DNA from 2 places in the Streptomyces sp. NPDC045287 genome. Region 1 is predicted to be linked to the other one. Evidence: riboswitches for the same ligand, from Rfam matches in the RefSeq annotation. Region 1 holds a riboswitch; the other holds the start of a gene.

Region 1 (4,654 bases):
GAGCGGGGAGAGGGGTGCCCGCCCCGGCGAGGCGCTCTGTCCCGCTCGCGCCCTCTACGTCATGATCTGTGCGTGATCGATTGGCGTGGAGCGTTGCGGCGCACCGTCACCGGCCCCTCGGTGACGTACGGCGTCATCGGGGTGTGCGCGCTGGTCTTCGTCCTCGGCCCGGCCTCGGGCCTGCGGGCCTCGTACGGGAGCGGGGACGCCCTGATCACCGCGCAGAGCACGTACTTCCGGCGCTGGGGGGTGATCCCGGCGGACCTCCTGAGCGGTTCCCTCCCGGCGCTGCTCACCCCGCTCAGCGCCCTGTTCGTGCACGGCAACTGGCTGCACCTGCTGGGGAACATGCTGTTCCTCTTCGTCTTCGGCGCGATGGCCGAGGAGCGGATGGGGCACATCCGGTTCGGGGTGTTCTACGTGGTGTGCGGCTACCTCGCGCTGGCCGGTTACGCCCTGGCCCACGCGGACAGCGGGCAGACCCTGGTGGGGGCGTCGGGGGCGGTCTCGGGGGTCCTCGGCGCCTTCCTGTACCTCTTCCCCCGGGCGCGGGTGACCAGCCTCTTCCCGTTCCTGTTCTTCCTGCCGCTGCGCTTCCCCGCCTGGATCGTCCTGGTCTTCTGGTTCGCCCTCCAGTGGCTGGCGGCGCGCGGGGCGGGCAGCGGGCCCGGGGTCGCCTACCTCGCGCACCTCGTCGGGTTCGCGCTGGGGTTCCTGTACGCGTGGGCGCGCTACCGGGGCATTAGAGTGAAGGCTCCAGCAGCGGCCACCGAGGGAGAGGGACAGCCGTGATCACCGCGATCGTGCTCATCAAGACCAGCGTGGACCGCATCCCGGAGATCGCGGAGGCGATCGCCGCGCTCGACAGCGTGAGCGAGGTCTTCTCCGTCACCGGGACCTACGACCTGGTCGCCATGGTCCGCGTGCCCCGGCACGAGAACCTGGCCGACATCATCCCCGGCCGCATCAGCAAGATCCCCGGCGTCGTCGCGACGGACACGCACGTCGCGTTCCGCACGTACTCGCAGCACGACCTGGAAGCGGCCTTCGCGATCGGTCTCGACGCCTGACCGCCCCGCCCCACCGATTCACCCGAACGGGTGAGGCGGAATCAGCCACGGCGCGATCGCCGTCTCAGCCGCGGTCGGGCACGCAGCGCCCGTCCTCCGTGCGGTAGCTCCAGCGGGCGCCGTCCCTGACCAGTTCCCGCACGGCGCGGACGAAGCGGTCGACGTGCTCGTCGGGGGTGCCCGCGCCGAAGCTGACCCGGATCGCGTTGAGGGACCGCTCCCCCGGCCCGCCCTCCGGCGCCCCGCACTCCCCCGGCTCCTGCGGCGTCCCGCCCAGCAGGGTCCGGACCAGCGGGTGGGCGCAGAACAGCCCGTCGCGGACGCCGATGCCGTACTCGGCGGAGAGCGCCGCGGCGAAGTGCGAGCTGTTCCAGCCCTCCACGACGAAGGAGAGGACGCCGACGCGCGGGGCGTCGTCGCCGAACAGCGACAGCACCCGCACCTCGGGCACCTCGGCCAGCCCCTCCCGCACGCGGGCGATCAGCTCCTGCTCACGGGCCACGAGCGCGTCGAAGCCGGCCGCGGTGAGCGCCTCGCAGGCCGAGGCGATGGCGTAGGCGCCGATCACGTTCGGCGAGCCGGCCTCGTGGCGGGCCGCCGTGGTGTGCCAGGCGACCTCCACCCCGCCGTCGGCCCGCCGGGCCACCGTCCGCGACGCGCCGCCGCCCGCCAGGTACGGCTCGGCGTCCCGCAGCCAGTCGGCCCGCCCGGCCAGCACACCGGCCCCGAAGGGCGCGTACAGCTTGTGCCCCGAGAACGCCACCCAGTCCACGTCCAGGTCCGCCACGTCCACCGGGTGGTGCGGCGCCAGCTGGGCGGCGTCCAGCACGATCCGCGCGCCGTGCGCGTGCGCGGCGGCCGCCAGCTCCCGTACCGGCCACAGCTCGCCGGTCACGTTGGAGGCGCCGGTCACGCACACGAGGGCGGGGCCGTGGGGGTCCCGGCCGGCGAGGGCCCGCTCCAGCGTCTCCACGGCCCGGCCGGGGGTGCGGGGCGCGTCCAGGTACGTCACGCGGGCGTCGCGCCACGGCAGGAGCGAGGCGTGGTGCTCGGTCTCGAAGACGAACACCTCGCAGCCGGCCGGGAGGGCGTGCGCGAGCAGGTTCAGCGAGTCGGTCGTGGAGCGGGTGAACACGACCTGGTCGCCGGGGCGGCAGCCGAGGAACTCCGCGACCGTCCTGCGGCTGTTCTCGAACAGGTCCGTGGAGAGCTGCGACAGGTACCCGGCGCCCCGGTGGACGCTGCCGTAGTACGGCGCGTACGCGGCGACGTCGTCCCACACGCGCTGGAGCGCCGGGGCGCTGGCCGCGTAGTCCAGCGCGGCGTACACGGCCTCCCCGCCGGTGACGAGCGGCACGGTCACGTCCCGCCCGAGCACGGGCAGCGGCAGGGCGGCGGGGGCGGAGCACTCGGCGGAGGCGGGGGCGACGGAGGCGACAGCGACGGGGGCGGAGGCGACGGCGGTGTTCGGGTACGCGGACATGGCGGATTCTCCCGGCGAGGACAAGGCGAACGGAGGTGGAGGCCCACGGGGACGGCTCGACTGCCGTACCGCACGCGGGTGTTGCCTCGACGCGCGGCGACGACGGCCGCGCGGAGGAGGGGGAAGGGGCCGGAAGGGCCCTAGCGCATTCGCTTGCTCACGAGACTGCTCCCTCGGGACCAGGACCCCAGGGTGTGCAGGGGTCCGCGCTTGCCGCAGACCTCTCTGCCTGCGGCCTGGTCTTCACCCGGGGCACCCCGCCACGGACGGAGGGTTGCCGGACAGCGGGCCGGGGCCGTAGTCGCTGTCACTCATGACCTTGTCGAGCATCCTGCCACACCTACCCGGTCACCGCGCAAGACGGGGTCCGCACAGTGGACGGGTCCGCGGCGCGCACCCCGGGCGGGGCGGTGCCGCGGACCCGTGGAACCCACGCCCCGTCAGGGGACGTTCGCGCCCACGGCGTTCACGGGCGCCGGTCGCCGGACGGGGGGCCTTCGCGGTGGGCCGCCCGGCGCCGCCGCAGTTCCTCCAGCCATCCCCGCACCTGTTCGTCGTCGTGCAGGTACGGCTCCCCGGGCCCCGGCCGCAGGTCGATTCCGTGCAGGAGCCCCAGCGCCCACCAGGACGGTTCGTCCCACGCGAGCGCGTCGTCGGCGACCCGGCGCCCGGCCCACCGGTCGGCGGCCTCCCGGCTCACGCGCCCCTCGACCACGGCGGCCAGACACGCCTCGACCTCGTCCGGGTCCGGTCGGCGGTCACCGCTCACGGACCTCACCGCGTCCCGGACGGGGCCGGCGTCGATGGGGGCGGCACTAGCGGTTGCTGACCCGCACCCAGCGGTCCAGGGCGTCGCGGGCGGCGCCCGAATCGACGGACTCGGCGGCCTTCGCCATGCCGGCCCGCAACTGCTCGGCCAGCGGCGCGTCCGACGGGTCCAGCGCGACCAGCGCCGCCGCCGCGTTCAGCAGCACCGCGTCCCGCACCGGCCCGGTCTCGCCGGCCAGCAGACGGCGCGCCACGTCCGCGTTGTACGAGGCGTCGGCACCGCGCAGGGCCTCCACCGGGACCAGGTCGAGGCCCACGTCGCGCGGGTGGAAGACCTCCTCCCGGACGGTCCCGTCCCGCACGACCCACACCCGGGACCCGGCCGTCGTCGTCAGCTCGTCCAGCCCGTCGTCACCGCGGAACACCAGCGCCGACGAGCCGCGCTCGGCGAGCACCCCGGCGAGGATCGGCGCCATCCGGGCATCGGCCACCCCCGTCGCCTGGGCGCGGACCCGGGCCGGGTTGGTCAGCGGGCCCAGGAAGTTGAACGTCGTGCGGATGCCCAGCTCCTTGCGGGCGGCGGCGACGTGGCGGAGCGCCGGGTGGAACTTGACGGCGAAGCAGAACGTGATGCCCGCCTCCTCCGCCACCTCGGCGACCCGCTCCGGGGACAGCTCCAGGTTGACGCCGAGCTTCTCCAGGACGTCGGAGGCCCCCGACGCGGACGAGGCGGCGCGGTTGCCGTGCTTGACGACCTTCGCGCCCGTACCGGCGACGACGACCGCCGACATGGTGGAGATGTTGACGGTCTTCGCGCCGTCGCCGCCCGTGCCGACGATGTCGACCGACCGCCCCGGGACCTCGATGGTCCGGGCGTGGGCGTACATGGTGCGGACGAGGCCGGAGATCTCCTCCACGGTCTCGCCCTTGGCGCGCAGGGCCACCGCGAAGCCGGCGATCTGCGCGTCCGTGGCCTCCCCGCCGAGGATGCGCTCCATCGCCCACGCGGTCGTGTCCGCGTCCAGGTCCCGCCCCGAGAGCAGGGCGTCGAGGAGGACGGGCCAGGAGCGGCCCGCCGCGGTAGGTCCTCCAGCGGGTGGCACAGCGCTCATGGTCGCTCCTGGGTCCGTGACGGGTGGGACGGGACCAGCCTAGCGAGCCCCGGGGACGGCGAAGAGCCCCGTCCGACGATTGGACGGGGCTCTCGCCGTGGCGACCTTCAGGTCAGGTGATCAGTGGTGGCCGTGGCCCGCGCTGATCTCCTTGTACTCCTCGACCGTGGCCTTGGGGATCTGGTTCCCCTCGCCGTAGTAGCCCTTGCTGAGCTTCGAGC
Region 2 (4,654 bases), on a different contig from region 1:
CGCGTCGACCGCGGCTGAATGTATCTGCCCAACTGCCCTCTGCAACAGGTCAATCGGACGAGAAATCCAAGCGCCGGTGAAGGGAAATGATGGCCGGAACGGCCATAACCCCGGGCAAGTCGGGCCGGGCAAAGCGCGCAAACCGCGCATCGGGCGGAGGCACTTTGGCTACTTCTTGTCGGGCCCCGGCGCGTTCTCATATGCAACCGGCACGGACGGCGGCGGGGGGTTCCCCAACTCTACCGCCTTCAACCCTCCAGAATCGCCGCCTCCGCTTTCCTCGGCGCCCGTTCCGAAATGAACGAGCCGCCCCTTTCGCCGACGGACCGACAAACCCAAAAGGCTCCGTCCGCCCCGCGCGCCTACCCCGCCGGACGCCCGGCGAACACCGGCACGGGACCTGCGGGGGACGGTGGGGGCCTCACTGGGGGGCGGTGGGGACGCGCCGCCTACGGGGACGGCGGGAGGGGACGGCGGGGGCTGCCTACGGGGGCCGCCTGCGGGGCCTGCGGGGGCCCGTCGGGACCAACGGGTCGGCCCCCGCCAGAGGTGGCGGGGGCCGGGACGCCGGAACCGGGCGGAGAGGCACCGGTCAGTCGTGCACTGGACGGTCGGGCGGCGGACGGTCAGGCGCCGGACGACCGGCCACCGGACAGTCGGCTCAGACGACCGATACCGGACGACCGGACGCCGGACGCCGGGCGGTCAGGCGCCGGACGACCGGACACCGGGCAGGCGGCGCCAGGCAGTCGGGCACCGGACGACCGGACGCCAGACGATCAGCGCCAGCCAGTCAGGCGCCGGACGGCCAGGCACCGGGCCGACACGGTCCGAGAGGGCGTACGGGCGTCCCCCCGTCGCCGGAGGGGACGCCGGAGGGGTTCAGCAGCCGCCCGCGACCGCCGGGATGATCGAGACGCCCGCACCCTCCGGGGTGGCCGTCCCGAGGCCCTGCTCGAAGCGGACGTCGTCGTCGTTGACGTAGACGTTCACGAAGCGGCGAAGCTGGCCCTGGTCGTCGAGGACGCGCGCGGCGATGCCCGGGTGGTTCTTCTCCAGGGACTCGATGACCTCCGCGAGGGTCGCACCCTCCGCCGGGACCTCGGCCTGGCCGCCCGTGTACGTGCGGAGGATGGTGGGGATGCGGACGTTGACGCTCATGGTTCGTGTCTCCCGGGGGTTTCAGTTGGCGAGGCCGGCGTCGCGGAACGCGTCCAGGCTCGGGCGGATCGTCGCGGTGGGGCCGGTCGTCGGGGCGACCGCGTCCAGGGTCTTCAGGCCGTCACCCGTGTTGAGGACGACGGTGGTCAGGGACGGGTCCAGCAGGCCGTTCTCGATCAGCTTGCGCGTCACGCCCACGGTCACCCCGCCCGCCGTCTCGGCGAAGACGCCCTCCGTGCGGGCCAGCAGCTTGATCGCGTCGACGATCTGCTCGTCGTCGACGTCCTCCACCGCGCCGCCCGTGCGTCGGGCGATGTCCAGGACGTACGGGCCGTCGGCCGGGTTGCCGATGGCGAGCGACTTGGCGATCGTGTTCGGCTTCTGGGGCCGTACGACGTCGTGGCCCGCCTTGTAGGCCGCCGACACCGGGGAGCAGCCCTCCGCCTGCGCGCCGAAGATCTTGTACGGCCGGTCCTCGACGAGGCCCAGGCTGATCAGCTCCTGCAACCCCTTGTCGATCTTCGTCAACTGGGAGCCCGACGCGATCGGGACGACCAACTGGTCCGGCAGGCGCCATCCGAGCTGCTCGCAGATCTCGTACGCGAGGGTCTTGGAACCCTCCGCGTAGTACGGCCGCAGGTTGACGTTGACGAAGCCCCAGCCCTCGCCGAGCGGGTCGCCGATGAGCTCCGAGCAGAAGCGGTTGACGTCGTCGTACGTGCCCTCGATGCCGACCACGTCGCCGCCGTACACCGCGGCCATGACGACCTTGCCCTGCTCCAGGTCGTGTGGGATGAACACGCAGGAGCGCAGGCCCGCCCGCGCGGCGGCGGCGCCGACCGCGCCCGCCAGGTTGCCGGTGGAGGAGCACGACAGGGTGGTGAAGCCGAAGACGCGCGCCGCCTCCAGGGCCTGGGCGACCACCCGGTCCTTGAAGGAGTGCGTGGGGTTGCCCGAGTCGTCCTTGACGTAGAGGCCGCCGGTCACGCCCAGTTCGCGCGCGAGGTTGTCGGCCTTGATGAGCGGGGTCCAGCCGGGGTTGAGGTTCGGCTTGTCCGCGACGTCCGCGGGGACGGGGAGGAGCGGCGCGTACCGCCAGATGCTGGTGGGGCCGGCCTCGATCCGCTTGCGGAGCTGCTCCGGGTCGCCGGCCGGCAGGTCGTACGCGACTTCGAGGGGGCCGAAACAGTGCTCACAGGCGAAGATCGGGCTGAGCGGGAAGCGCTCGCCGCACTCGCGGCAGGAGAGCGCGGCCGCGGGGCCGAGGTCGACGGAGGGGGTGGTGGGTGCGGTGGTCTGCACAGCCATGGAAGGCGAGGCCCTTTCTCCTCATCTTTCTCACTGGCGCGTGTCGCCGTGAGACGGATTTGGCACCTTCCCTAGCCGGGGACCTCGCGTGAACGTGCGAGAACCGGCTGGAGGGTTGCCGGGGCTTCATCGGGCCGTGTCCCTCTGCCCCTCTGGATGAGCGGTATGTGGTTGTCGGCACGGGGACCCCGGCATGCGGTGGTCTCGCGCGTTGTTCAAGACTGTAGCCGAAGGGGTGGAGGTCTGAGATAGACGTCCGAACCGCGAGATGGGTCACACACGGCCCCGCAACGACCCGAGGAGTGGCGCGCGTGCTGGAAGAGGTGGAGCGCTGGCTGGGCCGGCGGTCCTGGTCCGTGGCCGACCGGCCGATCGACCAACTGCTCGCCGCGAAACGGGCCCACGGCACCACGGTGAGCGTCGTCCTGCCCGCGCTGAACGAGGAGGCGACGGTCGGTGAGATCGTCGCCGTGATCCGCCGGGACCTGATGTCGGAGGCGGTGCCGCTCGTCGACGAGCTGGTCGTCCTCGACTCGGGGTCGACGGACCGCACGGCGGAGGTGGCCGCGCGGGCCGGTGCGCGGGTGGTGGCGCGGGACGACGTGCTGCCGCGCATACCCGCCCTGCCCGGCAAGGGGGAGGTGCTGTGGCGCTCCCTGCTGGTGACGGGCGGCGACGTGGTGTGCTTCGTCGACGCGGACCTGCGGGAGTTCGACGCGGACTTCGTGGCGGGGATCGTGGGGCCGCTGCTCACGGACCCGGACGTGGAGTTCGTGAAGGCGATGTACGACCGTCCCTTCGCGGCCGGGGCGGACGGCGGACGGGGCGGCGGGCAGGGCGGCCGGGTGACGGAGCTGGTCGCGCGACCGCTGCTGAACCTGCACTGGCCGCGGCTGGCCGGGTTCGTCCAGCCGCTGGGCGGGGAGTACGCGGCCCGGCGCACGCTGCTGGAGCGGTTGCCGTTCCCGGTGGGGTACGGGGTGGAGCTGGGGCTGCTGGTGGACGCGCTGCACCTGGTGGGCCTGGACGCGCTGGCCCAGGTCGACGTGGGCGTACGGCTGCACCGGCACCAGGACGACCGGGCGCTGGGGCGGATGGCCGCGGCGATCTACCGGACGGCGCAGTTGCGGCTGTCGCGCGGGCACCTCGTACGGCCCCGGCTGACGCAGTTCGACCGCACGGAGACGGGCTTCGCGCCGCGCACCCACCCGGTGGACACGGAGGAACGGCCGCCGATGCGGGAGGTCGCGGAGTACCAGCGCAAGCGCCGGGTGGCCTGATCTCCGTACGTTTGAGCGTTTCCCGCTCGGGCTAGGTTGGGCTCATGGTCTCGGACATCCTGGTGGCATCGAATCGCGGTCCGGTCAGCTACGCGCTGCGCGAGGCGGACGGCGGGCTGGAGGCGCGGCGCGGCGGCGGGGGGCTCGTGTCGGGGCTCTCCGCGATCGGACCCGACGCGGGCGCGGTGTGGGTGTGCGCGGCGCTGGGCGAGGGGGACCGGGAGGGGGTGCGGCGCGGCGTCTCCGAGCCGGGCGTCCGGATGCTGGACATCGACGCGCTGGCGGGCGAAGGGACGCACGCCGCCGCGTACAACGGCATCGCCAACTCGGTGCTGTGGTTCGTCCACCACATGCTGTACCAGACGCCGCTGGAGCCCGTCTTCGACGCGGAGTTCCGCCGCCGGTGGGAGGCGTACCGGGCGTACAACCGGGCCTTCGCGGAGGCGCTCGCCGCGGAGGCGGCGCCGGGCGCGGCGGTCCTGATCCAGGACTACCACCTGGCGCTGGCGCCGGGCATGCTGCGCGAGCTGCGGCCGGACCTGCGCATCGGACACTTCTCGCACACCCCGTGGGCACCGCCGGACTACTTCGGGATGCTCCCCGACGACATCGCGCGCGAGCTGCTGAACGGCATGCTCGGCGCGGACCGGCTCGGCTTCCTGACGCGCCGCTGGGCGGAGGCGTTCACGGCGTGCTGCGCCCGCGCGGTGGGCGGCACGGGCACGACCGAGGTGGGGGTGCACGGGCTGGGCGCGGACGCCGGGTTCCTGCGGGCGCGGTCGCGGGAGGCGGACGTCGAGGAGCGGATGGCGACGCTGCGGGAGCAGATCGGCGGGGCCGACCGCAAGACGGTCATCCGGGTGGACCGCACGGAGCTGTCGAAGAACATCGTGCGGGGGCTGCTG

Evidence for each region. A riboswitch is a leader RNA that binds a small molecule or an ion and turns the genes downstream of it on or off. The one in region 1 is predicted to bind S-adenosylmethionine.
Region 2: linked by a shared signal. The riboswitch ahead of thrC (threonine synthase) and the one ahead of AC07D6_RS02960 (aminotransferase class V-fold PLP-dependent enzyme) in region 1 are both predicted to bind S-adenosylmethionine.

Annotation. Positions count from the first base shown of each region.
Region 1 is NZ_JBWKJG010000001.1:673,629-678,282, reverse strand. It holds gene AC07D6_RS02970 (rhomboid family intramembrane serine protease) at 73-792, shown strand; gene AC07D6_RS02965 (Lrp/AsnC family transcriptional regulator) at 789-1,070, shown strand; gene AC07D6_RS02960 (aminotransferase class V-fold PLP-dependent enzyme) at 1,135-2,553, opposite strand; SAM riboswitch class IV at 2,755-2,872, opposite strand; gene AC07D6_RS02955 (hypothetical protein) at 3,020-3,322, opposite strand; gene trpD (anthranilate phosphoribosyltransferase) at 3,369-4,433, opposite strand; gene qcrB (cytochrome bc1 complex cytochrome b subunit) at 4,554-4,654, opposite strand, start outside.
Region 2 is NZ_JBWKJG010000007.1:110,169-114,822, reverse strand. It holds gene AC07D6_RS14035 (MoaD/ThiS family protein) at 883-1,161, opposite strand; gene thrC (threonine synthase) at 1,183-2,469, opposite strand; SAM riboswitch class I at 2,488-2,632, opposite strand; gene AC07D6_RS14025 (glucosyl-3-phosphoglycerate synthase) at 2,781-3,749, shown strand; gene AC07D6_RS14020 (alpha,alpha-trehalose-phosphate synthase (UDP-forming)) at 3,794-4,654, shown strand, end outside.